Regions from separate parts of the Pseudarthrobacter sp. NPDC058119 genome, predicted to be linked through region 4. Evidence: riboswitches for the same ligand, from Rfam matches in the RefSeq annotation. Region 4 holds a riboswitch; each other region holds the start of a gene.
What was found. Region 4 has a riboswitch for S-adenosylmethionine ahead of ACFVTD_RS07010 (bifunctional o-acetylhomoserine/o-acetylserine sulfhydrylase). Riboswitches for the same ligand answer to the same signal wherever they lie in the genome.

Region 1: it holds a riboswitch for S-adenosylmethionine, as region 4 does, so the genes downstream of both, ACFVTD_RS00935 (aminotransferase class V-fold PLP-dependent enzyme) here and ACFVTD_RS07010 (bifunctional o-acetylhomoserine/o-acetylserine sulfhydrylase) in region 4, are expected to answer to the same signal.
Region 2: it holds a riboswitch for S-adenosylmethionine, as region 4 does, so the genes downstream of both, ACFVTD_RS12335 (cobalamin-independent methionine synthase II family protein) here and ACFVTD_RS07010 (bifunctional o-acetylhomoserine/o-acetylserine sulfhydrylase) in region 4, are expected to answer to the same signal.
Region 3: it holds a riboswitch for S-adenosylmethionine, as region 4 does, so the genes downstream of both, ACFVTD_RS09455 (DUF1737 domain-containing protein) here and ACFVTD_RS07010 (bifunctional o-acetylhomoserine/o-acetylserine sulfhydrylase) in region 4, are expected to answer to the same signal.

What each region holds. Positions count from the first base shown of each region.
Region 1 is NZ_JBHVTN010000001.1:199,239-203,428, reverse strand. Features, by position in the region: gene ACFVTD_RS00935 (aminotransferase class V-fold PLP-dependent enzyme) at 38-1,453, opposite strand; SAM riboswitch class IV at 1,490-1,603, opposite strand; gene hisN (histidinol-phosphatase) at 1,756-2,568, opposite strand; gene ACFVTD_RS00925 (ribosome small subunit-dependent GTPase A) at 2,613-3,728, opposite strand; gene aroA (3-phosphoshikimate 1-carboxyvinyltransferase) at 3,712-4,190, opposite strand, start outside.
Region 2 is NZ_JBHVTN010000005.1:117,089-121,278, forward strand. Features, by position in the region: gene ACFVTD_RS12330 (uracil-DNA glycosylase) at 1-559, opposite strand, end outside; gene ACFVTD_RS12335 (cobalamin-independent methionine synthase II family protein) at 781-1,989, opposite strand; SAM riboswitch class I at 2,003-2,107, opposite strand; gene ACFVTD_RS12340 (M14 family zinc carboxypeptidase) at 2,339-3,403, shown strand; gene ACFVTD_RS12345 (adenylosuccinate synthase) at 3,640-4,190, shown strand, end outside.
Region 3 is NZ_JBHVTN010000003.1:330,919-335,108, forward strand. Features, by position in the region: gene opgC (OpgC domain-containing protein) at 1-2,334, opposite strand, end outside; SAM riboswitch class IV at 2,500-2,615, shown strand; gene ACFVTD_RS09455 (DUF1737 domain-containing protein) at 2,629-2,904, shown strand; gene ACFVTD_RS09460 (rhodanese-like domain-containing protein) at 2,901-3,311, shown strand; gene ACFVTD_RS09465 (O-succinylhomoserine sulfhydrylase) at 3,312-4,190, shown strand, end outside.
Region 4 is NZ_JBHVTN010000002.1:453,786-457,975, reverse strand. Features, by position in the region: gene ACFVTD_RS07010 (bifunctional o-acetylhomoserine/o-acetylserine sulfhydrylase) at 113-1,429, opposite strand; SAM riboswitch class IV at 1,474-1,588, opposite strand; gene ACFVTD_RS07005 (VOC family protein) at 1,740-2,378, shown strand; gene ACFVTD_RS07000 (HNH endonuclease) at 2,582-4,190, shown strand, end outside.

The DNA of each region.
Region 1 (4,190 bases), on a different contig from region 4:
CATGGCCGGCGCCGGCCGGCAGCCGCCGTTACGCCGCTTAGTCGTCGAGGCAGGGGGCCGCACCGGCAGTCCCGGGGGTATTGGGCGCCCAGTGCGGGTAGGTGCGGAAGTCGTTGGCGGGCACCCAGCGGCCCGCGTCCACCACGTAGTCCCAGCCGAGTCCCGTGCTTCGCAAAGCCTGGATACCGGCAAGGAGGCGCTCGGCGTCCTCCAGCCGCGAGCCCACGCCGAAACTTGCCCGGAGGGAGCCGGACGGCAGGCCCAGGCGCTTCAGCAGGGGGTGGGCGCAGAAGCGTCCGTCGCGCAGGCCCACCCCGTGCTCTGCGGACAGGTAGGCGGCCACCAGGCCTGCGTCGTAGCCCTCGACCGAAAAGTTGACCACGCCGATGGTGTCGGTTTCCGGGTTGGTGTCCTTGAAGATTTGGTGGACGGTGACGCCGTCGATGCCCTGCAGTCCCTCCACCAGGAAGGAACGGATCGCGGATTCGTGCGCGTGCCACCGGTCCTGGTCGAGTTCGGCGATGACCTGGGTGGCGCGGGCCAGGGTGGCGGCGCCGAGGACGTTCGGCGAGCCCCCCTCGTGGCGTGCCGGGCCGGTGGCCCAGCTGACGCCGTCGAGCTTTGCTTCCTTGACCGCCCCGCCGCCGGCCAGGTGCGGCACGCCGGTGTCCAGCCAGTCCGGGCGTCCCACCAGGACGCCCGCGCCGAAGGGCGCGTACAGCTTGTGGCCGGAAAAGGCGAGGTAGTCGACGTTGTCTGCGGAGATGTCCACCCGGCGGTGCGGCGCCAGCTGGGCCGCGTCCACCACGATCCGGGCGCCGTGCTGGTGGGCCAGCGCTGCCAGGGCCTGGATGGGAAGGATTTCGCCCGTGACGTTGGAGGCGCCGGTGACTGCCAGCAGGCTGACGCCGCCCTGTCCGAGTTCGGCGCGGACGGCGTCAAGGGTGCCGGTGATGGTGTCCGCGGCAACGATGCTGCGGTGCGGGACGCCCTGCCACGGCAGGAGGTTGGCGTGGTGCTCGATGTCCAGATAGAGGACGTCCCCGTCGGGGCGGCCGTCCGTCCGCGGCAGGCAGCCCGCCAGGAGGTTCAGCGAATCAGTGGTGTTGCGGGTGAAGATGACCGAATCGTCCGGCCGGCCGCCCACGAAGTCCCGGACGATGCTGCGTGCATTTTCGTAAACCGAGGTACTGATCTGGGACGCGTAGCCGGCCCCGCGGTGGACGCTGGCGTAGTACGGAAGGATCTCGTTCAGGTAGGCGGAGACAACGGAGAGCGCCGGAGCGGATGCTCCATAGTCGAGGTTCGCGTACCGGATGTGGCCGCCGGAGATCAGTGGGGCCTGGATTTCCGCGCCGGTCACGGCGGCAAGGGGCCGGCCGGCGGCGGCACGGCGCTCGCCGGCAACACCGGCTTCGGCAATGGGCTGGGGGGAGACGGTGGCAGTTGTCACGAAGACCTCACTTGAATACAGGACTCCGGCATACGGAATCCGCGCTTGCCGCATCCACTCCGGACCGGCCTGGTCGTCACCCGGGGCACCCCGCCGCGAATGGAGGGTTGCCGGCCAGCAAACCGGGGTTTTGCGCTGGCACTCGTGACCTGCCTAAAAGCGTAGGACATGGGGCGGTCAGGCTGGAAGCCGCGGCAATTGTTAAGGGCTTTATTACGCAACATCGAATAAATGACGCCGGACACCCCCGTCTGGAGGTGTCCGGCGTCGCAATATTCGTTTATGTGGGCAAACCGTGGCAGTTACAGCAGATCGTCCAGGTACGGGTTGAGGCGGTGCAGCACCTCGGAGTGCAGGATCGAGTTGGTGGCAAGCGCGTTCCCGCCGAACGGTCCGTCCTCGCCCTCCAGGGAGGTGAACCGGCCGCCCGCCTCAACCACGATCGGCACCAGCGCAGCCATGTCGTAGAGGTTGAGCTCCGGTTCGCAGGCGATGTCCACGGAGCCCTCTGCCACCATGCAGTAGGACCAAAAATCGCCATAGGCCCGGGTCCGCCAGACGTCCTCGGTCAACCCGAGGAACTCGTCGAGGTTGCCGCGTTCCTTCCAGCCGCTGAGGCTGGAGTAGGAGAGGGAAGCGTCGGAGAGGGTCGATACGTTGGAGACGCGGAGCCGGGTCGCGGCTGCCAGGGACCTGCCCATGTACGCGCCCATGCCCTTGGCCGCCCACCAGCGCTTGCCGAGGGCCGGGGCGCTGACCACACCCACCACGGGTTCGCCTTCATCTACCAGGGCGATCAGCGTGGCCCAGACCGGCACGCCGCGGACAAAGTTCTTGGTCCCGTCAATCGGATCGATGATCCAGCGCCGCGAACCGTGCCCGGTGCTGCCGAATTCCTCGCCGAGGACGGCATCGCGGGGCCGGGAACGGGAGAGCTGGCCCCGGATGGCTTCCTCTGCCGCCTTGTCGGCATCGGTGACGGGCGTCAGGTCCGGCTTGGTCTCAACATGGAGGTCCAGGGCCTTGAAGCGGCTCATGGTCTGGTCATCCACGGAGTCGGCCAGGACATGGGCCAGGCGCAGGTCATCGTTGTAGCTCGAAGCGGGTTGGATCATGGTTACAAACTACCGTCTGCGGACGCATCTGCCGGGAGAACGCGTCAGTTGACGCTGCCGAGCTCCTTGGTTTCCTGCGCTTCCATGCGCGGATCCGCCCCAAGCAGCCGCCGGAGCGATGCCAGGCGCGCCGGGCCGGTGGGACCCGCGTGTCCGCCTGCCACCCAGTCGTCGAGGCCACAGTCCACCGCAGTCGCAGTGTGCTTGCACCCGCGTTCACAGTTTTCGATGCCGGGGGAGAGGTCCGGGAAGGAGCGCAGGATCCGGTCGGGGTCCACATGTGCCAGGCCGAAGGAACGGATGCCGGGGGTATCAATGATCCAGCTGCCGGCCGGCGCGTCCGCCAGGCGCAGCGCCAGGGCCGACGATGACGTGTGGCGGCCACGGCCCGTGACCGCATTGACTCCGCCCGTGGCCCGCTCGGCCCCGGTCAGTGCGTTCACCATGGTGGACTTTCCTACCCCTGAGTGTCCGAGCATCACGGTGACCTTGCCGTCGAGGTGGGCGCGGAGGTCGGCCACCGCCGCACTGTCCAGCCGGGCAGAGAGGCCGTCATCGGACCGCGCATCGATTCCGGACGCCTGCGCGTCCGCTGTGCGGCTGATGATCACCGGGAATTCCAAGTGCGTGTAATTGGACAGCAGCCCAGCCGGGTCCTTGACGTCGGCCTTGGTGACCAGCAGGATCGGTTCGATTCCGGCATCGTAGGCTGCCACGAGGGCACGGTCGATGAACCCGGTGCGGGGCTCCGGGTTGGCGGCCGCCACGACGATGACCAGTTGGTCTGCGTTGGCCACCACAGCCCGTTCCACGGGGTCAGTGTCGTCGGCGCTGCGGCGCAGGAGGGTGTGGCGGTCCTGGATCTTCACCAGGCGGGCCAGCGTGTCCGGCGCGCCTGACACGTCGCCCACGAGCGAGACGAAGTCGCCTGCAACCACCGGTGACCGGCGGAGTTCGCGGGCCCGCGCGGCGATGACGATGCGCTCGTTATCCGAGTCCTCGCCCACGACTGCCGTGTACCGGCCCCGGTCAACGGTAATGATCCGCCCGGTAACGGCGTCGTCATGGCTGGGCCGGTCTTTGGTGCGCGGGCGGGAACCTTTCTTGCTGGGGCGGATCCGGACGTCGGATTCATCCCAGGAGTCAGTGCTCCGCGCCACTGGCACGCCCTTCCGGCCCCGATGCCCCGGGAGCAGACTGGGCCAGCATGCCCGCCCACAGTTGCGGGAAGTCCGGCAAGGTCTTGGCCGTAGTGGCGATGTCCTCCACCTGGACGCCGCTTACCGAGAGGCCCAGGATTGCCCCGGCGGTGGCCATGCGGTGGTCTGCATAGCTGTGGACGACGCCGGCGTGCAACGGGGAGGGCCGGATGACCAGGCCGTCACTGGTTTCCTCGGCGTCGCCGCCGAGCCGGTTGATCTCCGCGACCAGGGCCGCGAGCCGGTCCGTTTCGTGCCCGCGAAGGTGGGCGATTCCGCTGAGCCGGGAAGGTCCCGTGGCCAGGGCACAGAGTGCCGCCACCGTGGGAGCCAGTTCACTGGTGTCGGCAAAGTCGCCGCCCTTGATTTCGGGTCCGCCGATGACGGTCAGCACTCCGTCCGCCAGGGTGACCGTGGCACCCA
Region 2 (4,190 bases), on a different contig from region 4:
CCTGGCGCGCAGGGGAACCGGCGAAAGCCCGGCCGCTGAGCGAGCGGACCTTGTAGGTCTTCAGGCCGCGGCGCCAGAGCAGCGGAACTTCGGTCTTCAGGAGTGCGTTGGCCAGCCGGTTGGCTTCGGTTCCGTGCGCCACGATTACTGAGGCACGGGGCACCAGGGCCAGGAACTTCAGCAGTGGCTTCAGGCCTGCCTGGATCTGGTCGGGGGTGAACTTGCCGTTGGCTTCGCCGGCGATGTGCCAGGGGTGGACGTTCCACGGCATGACGAATTCGGGGCGCAGGCCCAACTTCCACTGGATGCCGAGCATGCGGGTGGCCGCGTCCTGGTCCCCGGCCGTGATGAATCCGGACGGATCCGCCTCGCCGATGTTGGAGAACAGGCTGATGATGCGGCATTCCTCAACGTCGTGCATCGGGTCCACATAGGGCACCACGGTTCCGGGCTTGGCCTCCTGCAGGGAATCACACAATTCGTTGACGGCTGCAACGCTGGGTTCGTAGCGGCGGCTCATGAGCTGTTCGTGGAATGTTTCTGGGGCCAGGGCTGTCATGAAGTGCTGGTTCTCCTGCGGGGATTGGCGTTGCTGCCGCCACGGAAAAGGGCACGCGGGGGCGCGACACATCAGCGGCGGTTGATTGGGGTGGGCCGACTCCGGGCCGGCCTTGTCCAGTTTACCAAGCCCCCGGGAACGGAAATGCCGGTCCCGCGGATCCGCCACGGCGGAACGCGGAACCGGCACGTCCGGGGGCGGCTATGCCGCCAGGCGTCGAACTACCACAGGCGGCTGGTGGCGCGGCGCGCGCCCTCGCCGAGGGCCTCCAGCTTGGCGAAGGCGATTTGTGGGTGCACCCTGCCGCCCAGGCCGCAGTCGGTGGAGGCGATGACGTTCTCGCGGCCGACGACGTCGGCAAAGCGGACAATGCGGTCGGCCACCAGGTCGGGGTGTTCCACCACGTTGGTGGCATGCGACACGACGCCCGGGATGATGACCTTTCCCTCGGGGAGCTTGGTGTCCTCCCACACGCGCCATTCGTGTTCGTGGCGGACGTTGGCTGCCTCGAAGGAGTACGCACCGGCGTTGACCTGCAGCACGGAGCCGATGATGTCGGCGAACGGGATGTCCGTGGTGTGCGGGCCATGCCAGGAACCCCAGCAGACATGCAGCCGGATCTGGTCCTGGGGCAGGTCGCGGAGGGCCCAGTTGGTGGCTTCGACGCGCAGCTGGATGAACTTCAGGTAGTCCTCCAGGCTGGGCTCGGGGTTGATCTGGTCCCAGCTCTCGGCCAAGGACGGATCGTCGAGCTGCACGGTGAGGCCTGCGTCGACGATCGCCTTGTATTCCTCCCGCATGGCATCGGCGCAGGCGTAGACGAGTTCCTCATCGGATTTGTAGTACTCGTTGGCCACGCGCGCGCAGGAGCCGGGGGAGAGGGATGCTACGAAGCCGTCCGACAGCCCGGCGGCGGCGAGGCCGGTCTTCAGGTTCTTGATGTCCGATGCGACCAGGTCCTGGCCCGTGTAGGTCAGCGGTCCGGCGATCTTGGGCTGGGTCACGCTCTTGCGGTGGGACAGGATGCCCGAGGAGGGATCGTTGTAGGCCTCGTTGAACGCCTGCCGGTCGCGCCGGTCGGGGAAGGAGGTCAGGACAATGTTGCCGGGGGAGGAGCGGTGCACCTGGGCGTCGGCCCACCGGTCAACGTTGGTCGGCTCCAGGCCGCCCAGCCGTGCGAAGGAGTAGTTCCACCAGGCTCCGTAGTCCACGGAGTTGGCCATCGTGTGCCCGTATTCGCCGTCGTTGGGAATGTCGATGCCGAGGTCCTTCTGGCGCTGGACCACGTCCACCACGGACGTTTCAAGGAGGTCCAGGAATTCCGGGGTGATGCCGTCGGTTTCCTTGGCGGCGTTGGCGGCGATGAGTTCCGGGGTGCGGGGCAACGATCCGGCGTGGGTGGTGCGGATGTGGTCGGTATTCAGGGGCATGCTGGAATCTTCCTTTCCATCGGTCCTGGCAGTAGCACCTTCGGCCGGCAGGAATCCTGCTGGACCGTGGTTGCTGCGGCGTCATCGAGCCAGGTCTCTCGGCCGCTCCGGATGGTTCACTCTCACATAAATCGAGCAACCCGCCTTGGGGCAAGTCTGCGCCGCTTTATGTCGTGCCCCGCTGTCCGGCCGGGCTCCCTGCCGTTACCCAGCCGGCGGCAGCATGCTTACAGCTTCCGTTCAGCTTATTGACAGGTTTCGTTAAGCTTGGTTGGCTGGGTGTCACATGCCGCCGCCGCGATGGAGCCGGCTGGCGGCACCCCGATGCACTCGAAAGAGGTAACGCACTGTGAAGAAATCCCTGGCAAATTTCGGGACCCTTGCCGCCTCCGGCGCCCTGGCACTGGCCGTCGTCGCAGGCCCCGCCCCGCTGGCACACGCCGTGGGCGAAGGTCCCAACTACGACGGCAAGGGCCAGATCACCACGTCCAAGCTCGCCACGTACGAACAGATGGTCTCGTTCCTGAAGGCCCAGGACGCCAAGCAACCGGCCATGGAGCTGGAGGTGATCGGCCAGACGGTTAAGGGCCGCGATATCCACCTGGTCAAGTACATTTCGGACCCCGCCAAGCCCACCATCCTGTACCTGACCCAGCAGCACGGCAACGAGCAGCTCACCACCGAGGGCGCCATGGAGTTCATCAAGCACCTGGGGACCGGTAAATCCGCGGACATCCTCAAAGGCGTGAACATCCTGGTGGTGCCCATGCTCAATGCGGACGGGGCCATGGGGGACGTGAACTTCTCCCTGGATAACTACCTTGCCAAGGGGGACCGCAACCTCACCCGCTACAACGCCGAGGGCGTGGACCTGAACCGGGACCACGTGGCCAAGGTCCAGCCGGAGACCCAGGCGCTGCACAACAACGTCATGCGCAAGTACAGGATCGACTACATGATCGACCTGCACCACCAGGGCACCCGGGCCGAACGCGACGGCAAGCTGGTATCCGGTTCCATCCTGTACCCCACCACCCCCAACGCCGACCCCGCCGTCGTCGAAAAATCAAAGCAGCTCGGCGCCGTGGTCTTCAACAACGTTGACTCGACCGGCTGGGGGCACCTGGGCAAGTACCAGGGCGGCAGTGCCGAAACCATCAGCCGCAATGGCATCTCCGTGGAGTACGGCATCGCCACCCTGCTCTTCGAGATGCGCGGCATGTCGGACCACTACCTGGACGGCTACGCACTCGGGCAACGCAGCAACGGCTACCTGATCAAGCAGACCGTCACCACGCTGACCTCCACGGCCGCAGCCATCGCGGACGGGTCCATTGCCGACGCCGACACCTCCTTCTGGGACACGCTCGCCGAGCAGACGTCCCGGCCCGCCGGGGAGGCCGAGGACGAATAGACGGCACCGGCCGCCGCGGCCTTTTGGCAGAAAGGGCCGCGGCGGGCCACAACAGTGGACAAAGTGCCCTATCGGCTAAACTTGGGTGGTAAGAGCCCCGGAACTCTTGCTTCGCCGTGCCGCGCTGCGGCCCATGCGAAGGCCGGTCTGTTCGGGGCATTCTCATGAACGGCGCTGCATGGGCCTGCCACCTGGTGGCCGGGCCAGGGCAGTCCGAACGAATGGGGGAGGATCCCATGCCAGCAATTGTGATCGTAGGAGCCCAGTGGGGCGACGAAGGAAAAGGCAAGGCCACCGACCTGCTGGGCGGCCGTGTTGACTACGTCGTCAAGCCCAACGGCGGCAACAACGCCGGGCACACCGTCGTCGTAGGCGGTGAAAAGTACGAACTCAAGCTGCTTCCGGCAGGCATTCTCAGCCCCAACGCCGTTCCCATCATCGGCAACGGCTGCGTGGTGAACCTGGAGGCCCTCTTCCAGGAAATCGACGGACTCCAGGCACGCGGCGCCGACACCTCAAAACTGCGGGTATCCGCCAACGCCCACTTGGTGGCCCCGTACCACCAGGTGCTGGACAAGGTGACCGAACGCTTCCTGGGCAGCCGGGCCATTGGCACTACCGGCCGCGGCATCGGCCCTGCCTACATGGACAAGGTGGCCCGCCTGGGCATCCGCGTCCAGGACGTCTTCGACGAATCCATCCTCCGCCAAAAGGTGGAAGGCTCGCTGCGGCAGAAGAACGAACTCCTGGTCAAGGTCTACAACCGCCGCGGCGTTGTGGTGGACGA
Region 3 (4,190 bases), on a different contig from region 4:
CAGCACCACATGCATGATGAACACGTAGAGCGTGGCGCGGCCCAGCGGGATCAGGAACCAGCCAAGGGCCCGCTGCACCGGTTTCCAGTAGGCACTGAGGAAGGCATAGGCGGCCACCACCAGGACCAGGACGTTGAGCAGGCGGCCGGGCGCCAGGTAGGTCCGGCCAAACAGCGCGTCATACATGGTCCGGTAGGCGGCGTCCGGCATGAGCGCCAGGCGGACGTCGTAGTTGTTGGCCAAGTACGGGTTGCCCCAGGACAGGAAGGCCAGGACGAATGCCGCGGCGGTGCAGGCTGCCACCACCCAGGTGTGCGCCGCCAGCCAGGCCACGATACCGCGGCGGTGGTAGCCGACAACCAGGCCCAGTACGAAGAGCACCTGCCATACCAGCAGCGGGAATGAGTCCTCGAACTGGGACGGCAGCAGCCTGAACCTGGTCACCGCGCCTACCGCATACACGGCGAAGGACGCCAGCAACACCCAGATGGCCTTGCCGCGGTTTAGTGCCGCAAGGATCAGGGGACTGACCAGCAGGAGCACCACGTACAGGCCCATGACGTTGAACTGCCAGGGCCCGAACTGCAGCAGCAGGATGGCCGGGAGTACCTGGGGCGGCACGGGGAACTGGAACAGCGATGACATGCCCGCATAGAGGTCGTAGGTCCGGCCGGCGCCGCTGTGTCCGGCGCCGCCGGTTCCCTGGTCCACGAACGTGGTCAGGGCCTCGGTGTGGAAGAAAGGCAGCAGCGACAACAGGAAGACGCCGATCAGCACGGCCAGGGCAGTGACATAAAGCTTCCCGGCCCGGCGGGATGTCAGGTCCACCACCCTGCCGAAATCCTCCTTGGCCTTGGGCCCGTACACCATGCCCACCACCAGGCCGGAGAACAGGACAAACAACTCGGCGCCTGACACGAAGCCCACCGCCTCCTGGGTGAGCAGCTGGAACAGCGAGGCCATGCCCAGGTGGTTGACCACCACGAAGACAATGGCCATTCCCCGCAGCAGGTCCACCCGCGAATCCCTGGCGGAAGGGTCCTGGTAACTCCAGGACGTGGCGGCGTTGATCCGGCGCGGCACCTGCCACAGGGCCACCAGGAGGATGACCATGGCAGCAGCCACAGTCCAGGCGGCGGCACCGGAGAGCGTATTGCTGCGCTCATAGGTGCCTGAGGCCGCCACCTCGGTGACAGGTCCGGCGACCATAGGCGAGGCCTTCAACCGGTCCAGGGCGGCCTTGGCGATGTCCGGGTTGCCGGTAAGCAGCCAGCTGATGCTCGCAACGCCGGTGTCCCGGGTGCTGGTGCGTTCGTCCCACACCACGGCGGCTGTTCCGGCGAACGCGGGCGACGTGGCGGTGGCCACCACCTGGTCCCACCACCCGGTTTTGATCCCGGCCTCGGGCGCCCCGCCGGACGCCGGGCTGTAGAACGCCGAGGTCTGGAGCAGGAAGGGCTTCTTGCGGCCTTCGGCGTAGGTGCCGTAGAAGTTTTCGCTGCCTGAGGCCGTCAGCATGTCTTCGAGTTCACCGGAGTGCGGGAGGGAGTTGACGGCGGCCGCGCCGGCAGTGTCGTCGTGGTAGGCCGCCAGCCCCACCCAGTCCACGGCATCGTCACCCGGGTAGTACGGGGCATAGGCGCTGTCGCTTCCGTTCCAGGTACCGTCGCCATTCGTGTCCAGCAGGGAAAACCCCTCGCTTCCGGGCTGCGGCGCATTCCGGTTGCGTTCGAAGGGATAGTCCTTCCCCAGGTACGGCGCCCACACCATGGTGGCCCGGCCGCCGTCGCCCTTCTTGAACGCTGCCGACACCGCCTGGAACGCCTGCCGGTACACGGCCGGCTGCTGGCCCCAGGCCACCCAGCTGGCATTCATGTCGGGGGCGAACCGGACGAGCAGTTGGCCCTTGAATCCCGACGTCAGGCCTCGCACCAGCGCTGTAAACGCTTCCGCCTCCGCGGTGCCGAGCTGATCCAGCGGCACCGACGGCTTGACCGTGAGCATGGCGTGGGCACCCTTGGCTGCCGTCTGCTGCAGGAAGCCCTCGATGTCGTTCCGCTCTGATTCCCGGTACGGAATGGTGATGTCGTGGCCGAAGAGCGCAGGGCTTGCACCCAGCCGGTCACTGAAGCCCGCGGCGGTATCCTCCCCCCACTCCAGGACCGCCCCCAGCCAGGGTTTGCCCTTGTCCGGAGTGGGTGCAGCCGCCTGTGCCGGGGCCGCCGGGGCCACCACTGCCAGCAAGGCGATCAAAACGGCGGCCAGGAAGGACGCGGCGGAACGCGGACGGTTCCACCGGCTGGCGGCATGGTGGTGCGATACGTGTGCCCGCATGCTGACAAGGACCCCCGGTACTCATTGCTCTGGATACGGGGCGGCGCCCCCGGTAGAACTTTATCGGTCCACAGCCGCCCCTGCCCCGCGTGGCGGGCAGCTCAATGACGGAACATGACGACGGCGGCAATGCGGCTTGGCGCGGCAAGTGTTACGTTTTTGGGGAGTAATGAGTACCGGCGCCAAGCCCTGACTTGCCGGTCGGCAACCCTCCCTTTCGCGGCGGGGTGCCTCAGGTGAATACTCGGCATATCGACCGATTCGAGCTGCAAGCGTGAAAGAAGGAGATCCGTCGTGTCCGACGCGCCCGCCCCTGACGAAAAACTGTCCTACCGCCTGATTACCGGCGCGGACACTCGTGAATTCTGCGAGCGGATCTCCGCCGCACTCGCCGACGGCTACGTACTGCACGGCAGCCCGGCAGCTACTTTCAACGGCACCAGCGTCATCGTGGCGCAGGCAATCGTCCTGCCGTCCGCGATCGCCACGGCCGATGCCGCCGTCGCCACCGCAGTGGACCAGCTCGACGCCGGCCTGGAGGGCGATTTCGACGGCGAGGGCCACGCATGAGCTACGCAGGAGACCTGACGCCGCAGGAAGCATGGGCCAAGCTGGAGCAGGGCGCCATCCTGGTTGACGTCCGCACCGAGGGCGAATGGGCCCACATCGGCATCCCGGACACCAAGGCCACTGACAACGATCCCCTGTTCATCCAGTGGACCTTCCCCGGCGGCATCCCCAATCCCGACTTCGTCAAGGACCTCCAGGCGCAGGCGCCGGAGGATTCCCAGGCGGAACTGCTCTTCCTGTGCCGCTCCGGGCAGCGGTCCATCGCGGCCGCGACTGCCGCCACCCAGGCCGGCTTCACCGCGTACAGCGTGCTGGAGGGCTTCGAAGGCGAGCCGGACCGCTACGGCGAACGCACCGTCAACGGCTGGAAGAACCGCGGCTTCCCCACCAACCTCGGAAAGAACTAAGTGACCTTCAACCCAGACGCCCCCGGCTGGAACCCCGATACGCAGGCAGTCCGCGGAGGCCTGGACCGCTCCAACTTCCAGGAAACGTCCGAGGCCATCTTCCTGAACTCCGGGTTCGTCTACGAATCCGCTGCGGCAGCCGAACGCGCCTTCACCGGCGAGGACGAGCGCTTTGTCTACTCCCGCTACGGCAACCCGTCCGTGGCCACCTTCCAGGAACGGCTTCGACTGCTGGAAGGCACCGAAGCCTGCTTCGCGACGGCGTCGGGCATGTCTGCCGTGTTCACCGCGCTGGGCGCCCTGCTGGCTGCGGGCGACCGCGTGGTGGCTGCCCGTTCGCTGTTCGGTTCTTGCTTTGTGATCCTGAACGAGATCCTGCCACGGTGGGGCGTGGAAACGGTCTTCGTGGACGGTCCGGACCTTGACCAGTGGCGCGAAGCCCTGTCCAAGCCCACCACCGCCGTCTTCTTCGAGTCCCCGTCCAACCCGATGCAGGAAATCGTCGACATCGCCGCCGTCAGTGAGCTGGCGCATGCGGCCGGTGCCACCGTGGTGGCTGACAACGTCTTTGCCACTCCCCTGCTGCAACGCTGCGGGGACCTCGGCGCCGACGTGATCGTCTACTCGGGTACCAAGCACATCGACGGGCAGGGCCGGGTGATGGGCGGCGCCATCCTCGGCACCAAGGAGTTCATCGACGGACCCGTCAAGCAGCTGATGCGCCATACGGGCCCTGCACTGTCCGCATTCAACGCCTGGGTCCTGACCAAGGGCCTGGAAACCATGGGCCTGCGCGTCAACCACTCGTCCGCCACCGCGCTGCGGCTGGCCGAATGGCTGGAGGAACAGCCGGCGGTGGGCTGGGTGAAGTATCCGCTC
Region 4 (4,190 bases):
GTACGAAATACTCCCCGGTCCAGGCCAAGAGTGTGACTGGTTGTGACTTCCCGGCTTGCTGCCCGCCCCGCCTTACCGCCCGAGTGGAGGCCCGGCGTCGTACTTTGCCCGTCTAGGCGCTCTTCGCAGCCCTGAAGCCTGCTTCCAGGTCGGCGAGGATGTCGTCGATGTGTTCCAGCCCCACGGAAAGCCTGACGAGTCCCGGGTGCACCCCGGCCACAGCCTGCTGCTCCGGGGAGAGCTGGCTGTGGGTGGTCGACGCCGGGTGGATGACCAGGGAGCGCACGTCGCCGATGTTGGCCACATGGGAGTGCAGCTCCAGGGCGTCGACGAAGCGTTTGCCCGCCTCCGCTCCGCCGGCCAGGTTGAAGGCGACGACGGCGCCCGTCCCCTTGGGCCCGTACTTGCGGCCACGCTCGTACCAGGGGCTGGACGGCAGCCCGGCATAGGCGACCGATTCGACGTCGTCCCTTGCCTCAAGCCAGCGCGCCACTTCCGTGGCGTTGGCAACGTGGCGCTCCACCCGCAGGCTCAAAGTCTCCAGGCCCTGGGAAATCAGGAAGGCGTTGAAGGGCGAGACCGCCGAGCCCAGGTCGCGCAGGAGCTGGACCCGCGCCTTGAGGATGTAGGAGAGGTTGGCCCCCAGCGCTCCATCGGCTCCCAGATCGCGGGCGTAGACCAGCCCGTTGTAGGTGGGATCCGGGGTGTTGAAGCCTGGGAACCGTTCCGGGTCCTTGCTGAAATCGAACTTGCCGGAATCGACGATCACGCCGGCGATGGCTGTGCCGTGGCCGCCCAGGTACTTGGTGGCGGAATGGATCACGATGTCCGCGCCCCACTCCAGCGGGCGGATGAGGTACGGGGTGGAGAGGGTGTTGTCCACGATGAGGGGCACGCCGGCCTGGTGGGCGACTTCGGAGATGCCCTCGATGTCCAGGACGTCCTGGCGGGGGTTGGAGACCACTTCACCGAAGAAGAGCTTGGTGTTGGGCTGGACTGCGTTGCGCCACTGGTCCAAGTTGTCGGGGTCCTCCACGAACGTTACGGAGATGCCGAACTTTTTCAGGGTGTGGGCGAACAGGTTATAGGTTCCGCCGTAGAGGCTGGGGCTGGCCACGATGTGGTCGCCGGCCTCCGCGATGTTCAGGACCGCGAACGTTTCAGCGGCCTGGCCGGAACTCAGCAGCAGCGCTGCCAAACCACCTTCGAGGCTGGCGATCCGCTGTTCCACTGCGTCCTGCGTCGGGTTGCCGATGCGGGTGTAGATGGGCGCGAGTTCGGACAGTGCGAAGCGGTTTGCCGCGCTCTCGGCTGTTGGGAACACGAAGGACGTGGTCTGGTAGATGGGCAGGGCACGGGCTCCCGCGGCACTGTCCACTTCCTGGCCAGCGTGGATCTGGCGGGTTTCGAAGGACCAACCGTTGGACATCCAAATCTCCTTTGACATGGGCCCGGCATGCTCACCGGCAGTGCGGGCCGCGCTTGCTGCCGGCTCTTGCCGGACAGCCAGGTCTTCACCCGGGGCACCCCACCGCGGATGGAGGGTTGCCGGCCAGCGAGCCGGGGCTTGGCGCTGGCACTCATGACCTGCGCCAAGTCTAGGAACAGCGTTGTTGTCGTGAACAGGATTGTGACGAACATGGTCTTTTCGGCGGCCTCCCCATGGCCATTGAGTGCGCGCAAATCCAGTAAGGGTACCCTTAGCTGAGAGCCGCATCACAAAGTGCCAAGATGTTGCCATGCGCATGGATCACGTCTCTTACGCCTGTGAACACGACGGCCTCGCGGCCACCACCGAACGAATTGCAACTGCCCTCGGCGTTGAGGCAGTGAAGGGTGGCGTACACCCCCGCTTCGGAACCCGGAATATGATCATCCCCCTGGCCGGCCACAAGTACTTGGAAGTTGTCGAGGTCCTGGACCACCCGGCGTCGGACAAGGCACCCTTCGGGCAGGCTGTCCGCGCCCGCTCCGCTGCCGGTGGCGGCTGGATGGGCTGGTGCGTCGAAGTGGACGACCTCGCCCCCTTCGAGGAACGCCTGGGCCGCGCCGCCGTGAACGGCAATCGCAAGTTCCCGGACGGCCGCGAGCTGGTCTGGAAGCAGATCGGGATCCTGGGCCTCATCGCCGATCCCCAGGTGCCGTACATGCTCAAGTGGGAGGGCGACCCCTCCCTCCACCCGTCCCACGCTTACGAGAGCAACCTCAAGATGAGCTGCCTGACCATCGCCGGTTCCGCCTCGCGCGTCACCGAGTGGCTGGGTGAGCCCGTGGAGAAGCCGCTCGAGGACGTTGCCGTGGAGTGGGTCGCCCCGCACGGTACCCCGGGCATCCTCTCGGTCACCTTTGAGACCGCCAACGGAGCCGTCACCATCTGACCCTCACCCCTTTCCTCCCTGGACCACTTCGGGGAGGTTCCCGGGTTGCGCCCGGGCAAACTTCGGCCGCCATTGGGTGGTGACAACGGCGTCACCACCCAATGGCGGCCGAATCCATTTAAGTGGCTTCCCCCTGCGCGCGGTGATGAGGCGCCGGCGCCGCGAGCACTTTGAATGTCAGTGGGTCGTTGGATGATGTGGGTATGGGAATCGGCGGTGGTGTTGGGGTGGTTTTGGAGGGTGTTCGTGCCTCTGTTGCTGCCCTGGATGCGCTCACTTTTGAGGACCAGAACCTGGACGATGCTGCGTTGACCGCCGTTGGTTCCGGTGTTGATGTGTTGCAGCGGCGGTATGAGATCCGGCTGGAACGGTTGGAGGTTGCAGCCCGGCTGGAGGCACAGCTGGCTGCGGTGAAAGCACGGGATGCTGCCGAGGCCGTTGGGTTCCAGGAGGCGATGACGCCGCCGGATGCCTCCGTTACGGACTGCACTTATGTGCGGATGTCGGTGGTGGAGGAGATCGCCGGGGTCCTGACCATCAACTCCGCGGCTGCGGGGGCGTTGGTGGAGCAGTCACGGCGGGTCTGTTCCCTCCCGCTGGCCTTCGGGGCCCTGGCCGCCGGGGCGATGTCCTGGCAGCACGCCCGCATCATCGCGGACGAAACCGAAGGCCTCGATGGGAGTGGTGCAGCCGCGTTGGTGGCGCACTTCTTCGACCCCGACACACCAAACCCCGCCCGGGGCGCCGCCCCGGGGGACCTCGTTCCGTCCAGGTTCCGGGCCAAGGTCCGCAGCTGGCGGGAACGCCACCACCCCGAATCAATCCAGAAACGCCACGCCAAAGGGGCCGCTGACCGTCGGATGGAATACACCCCCGACACGGACGGCATGGCCTGGCTCTCCCTCTACCTCCCCGGCGATACCGCGTGCGCGATCTGGAACCGCACCACCGCCACCGCCCGCGGCCTCCAAGGCCCCAACGAAGAACGCACCCTCACCCAACTCCGCCCAGACATCGCCGCCTCCCTGCTCCTCGGCGCCGGGCAGGTGCCGGGTGAGGGTTCCACCGGCACCGCCCCGGGCACCCAGGGTGTCACAGGGATCGGGAAGGTCCCTGCCCCGCGGGCCGATGTCCTGGTCACCGTGCCGGTGTTCGCCCTCCTCGGCCTCACCGACGAACCAGCCATGCTGGATGGTTTCGGACCAATCCCGGCGTCCATGGCACGGAAACTCGTCGCCGGCGGCGCCGACTCGTTCTACCGGGTCCTGGTCGACCCAAGGGACGGGACACCCCTGGAAATCGGCCGGAAAAACTACCGGCTCACCGGCCCCATCAAACACTGGATCAGGATGCGCGACACCAAATGCACCTTCCCCGGCTGCACCAACAAAACCCCCGACAACGACACCGACCACCTCCAAGCCTGGGAACACGGCGGCACCACTGATGTCAGCAACCTCGCCCAGCTCTGCCCCAAACACCATCGACTCAAACACCACAGCCAATGGACACCCGGCCCGGCCAACAAGAATGAACCACCCGGCTGGACCTCACCCACCGGCAGGCACTACAAACCAGAACAACAAGACGCAGAACCAACCCACTGGCCACCCGGCATCCTGCCGGCGCACGCTGTTCGAGGTGCCGTTGTGGCGGGGGTTGAATTGGAAGCCTCCGCGCCAGCGGAGGACGCGCTGTGGCGGCAGCTTCTCGCCTCGATGCCACTGTGGCCTGATCCTCCCGTCGAAGAACCGCCAGGCGAGGACGAACCGGACCCCGGCGACCTTTGCCCCACAGATCCCCTCTGGGATG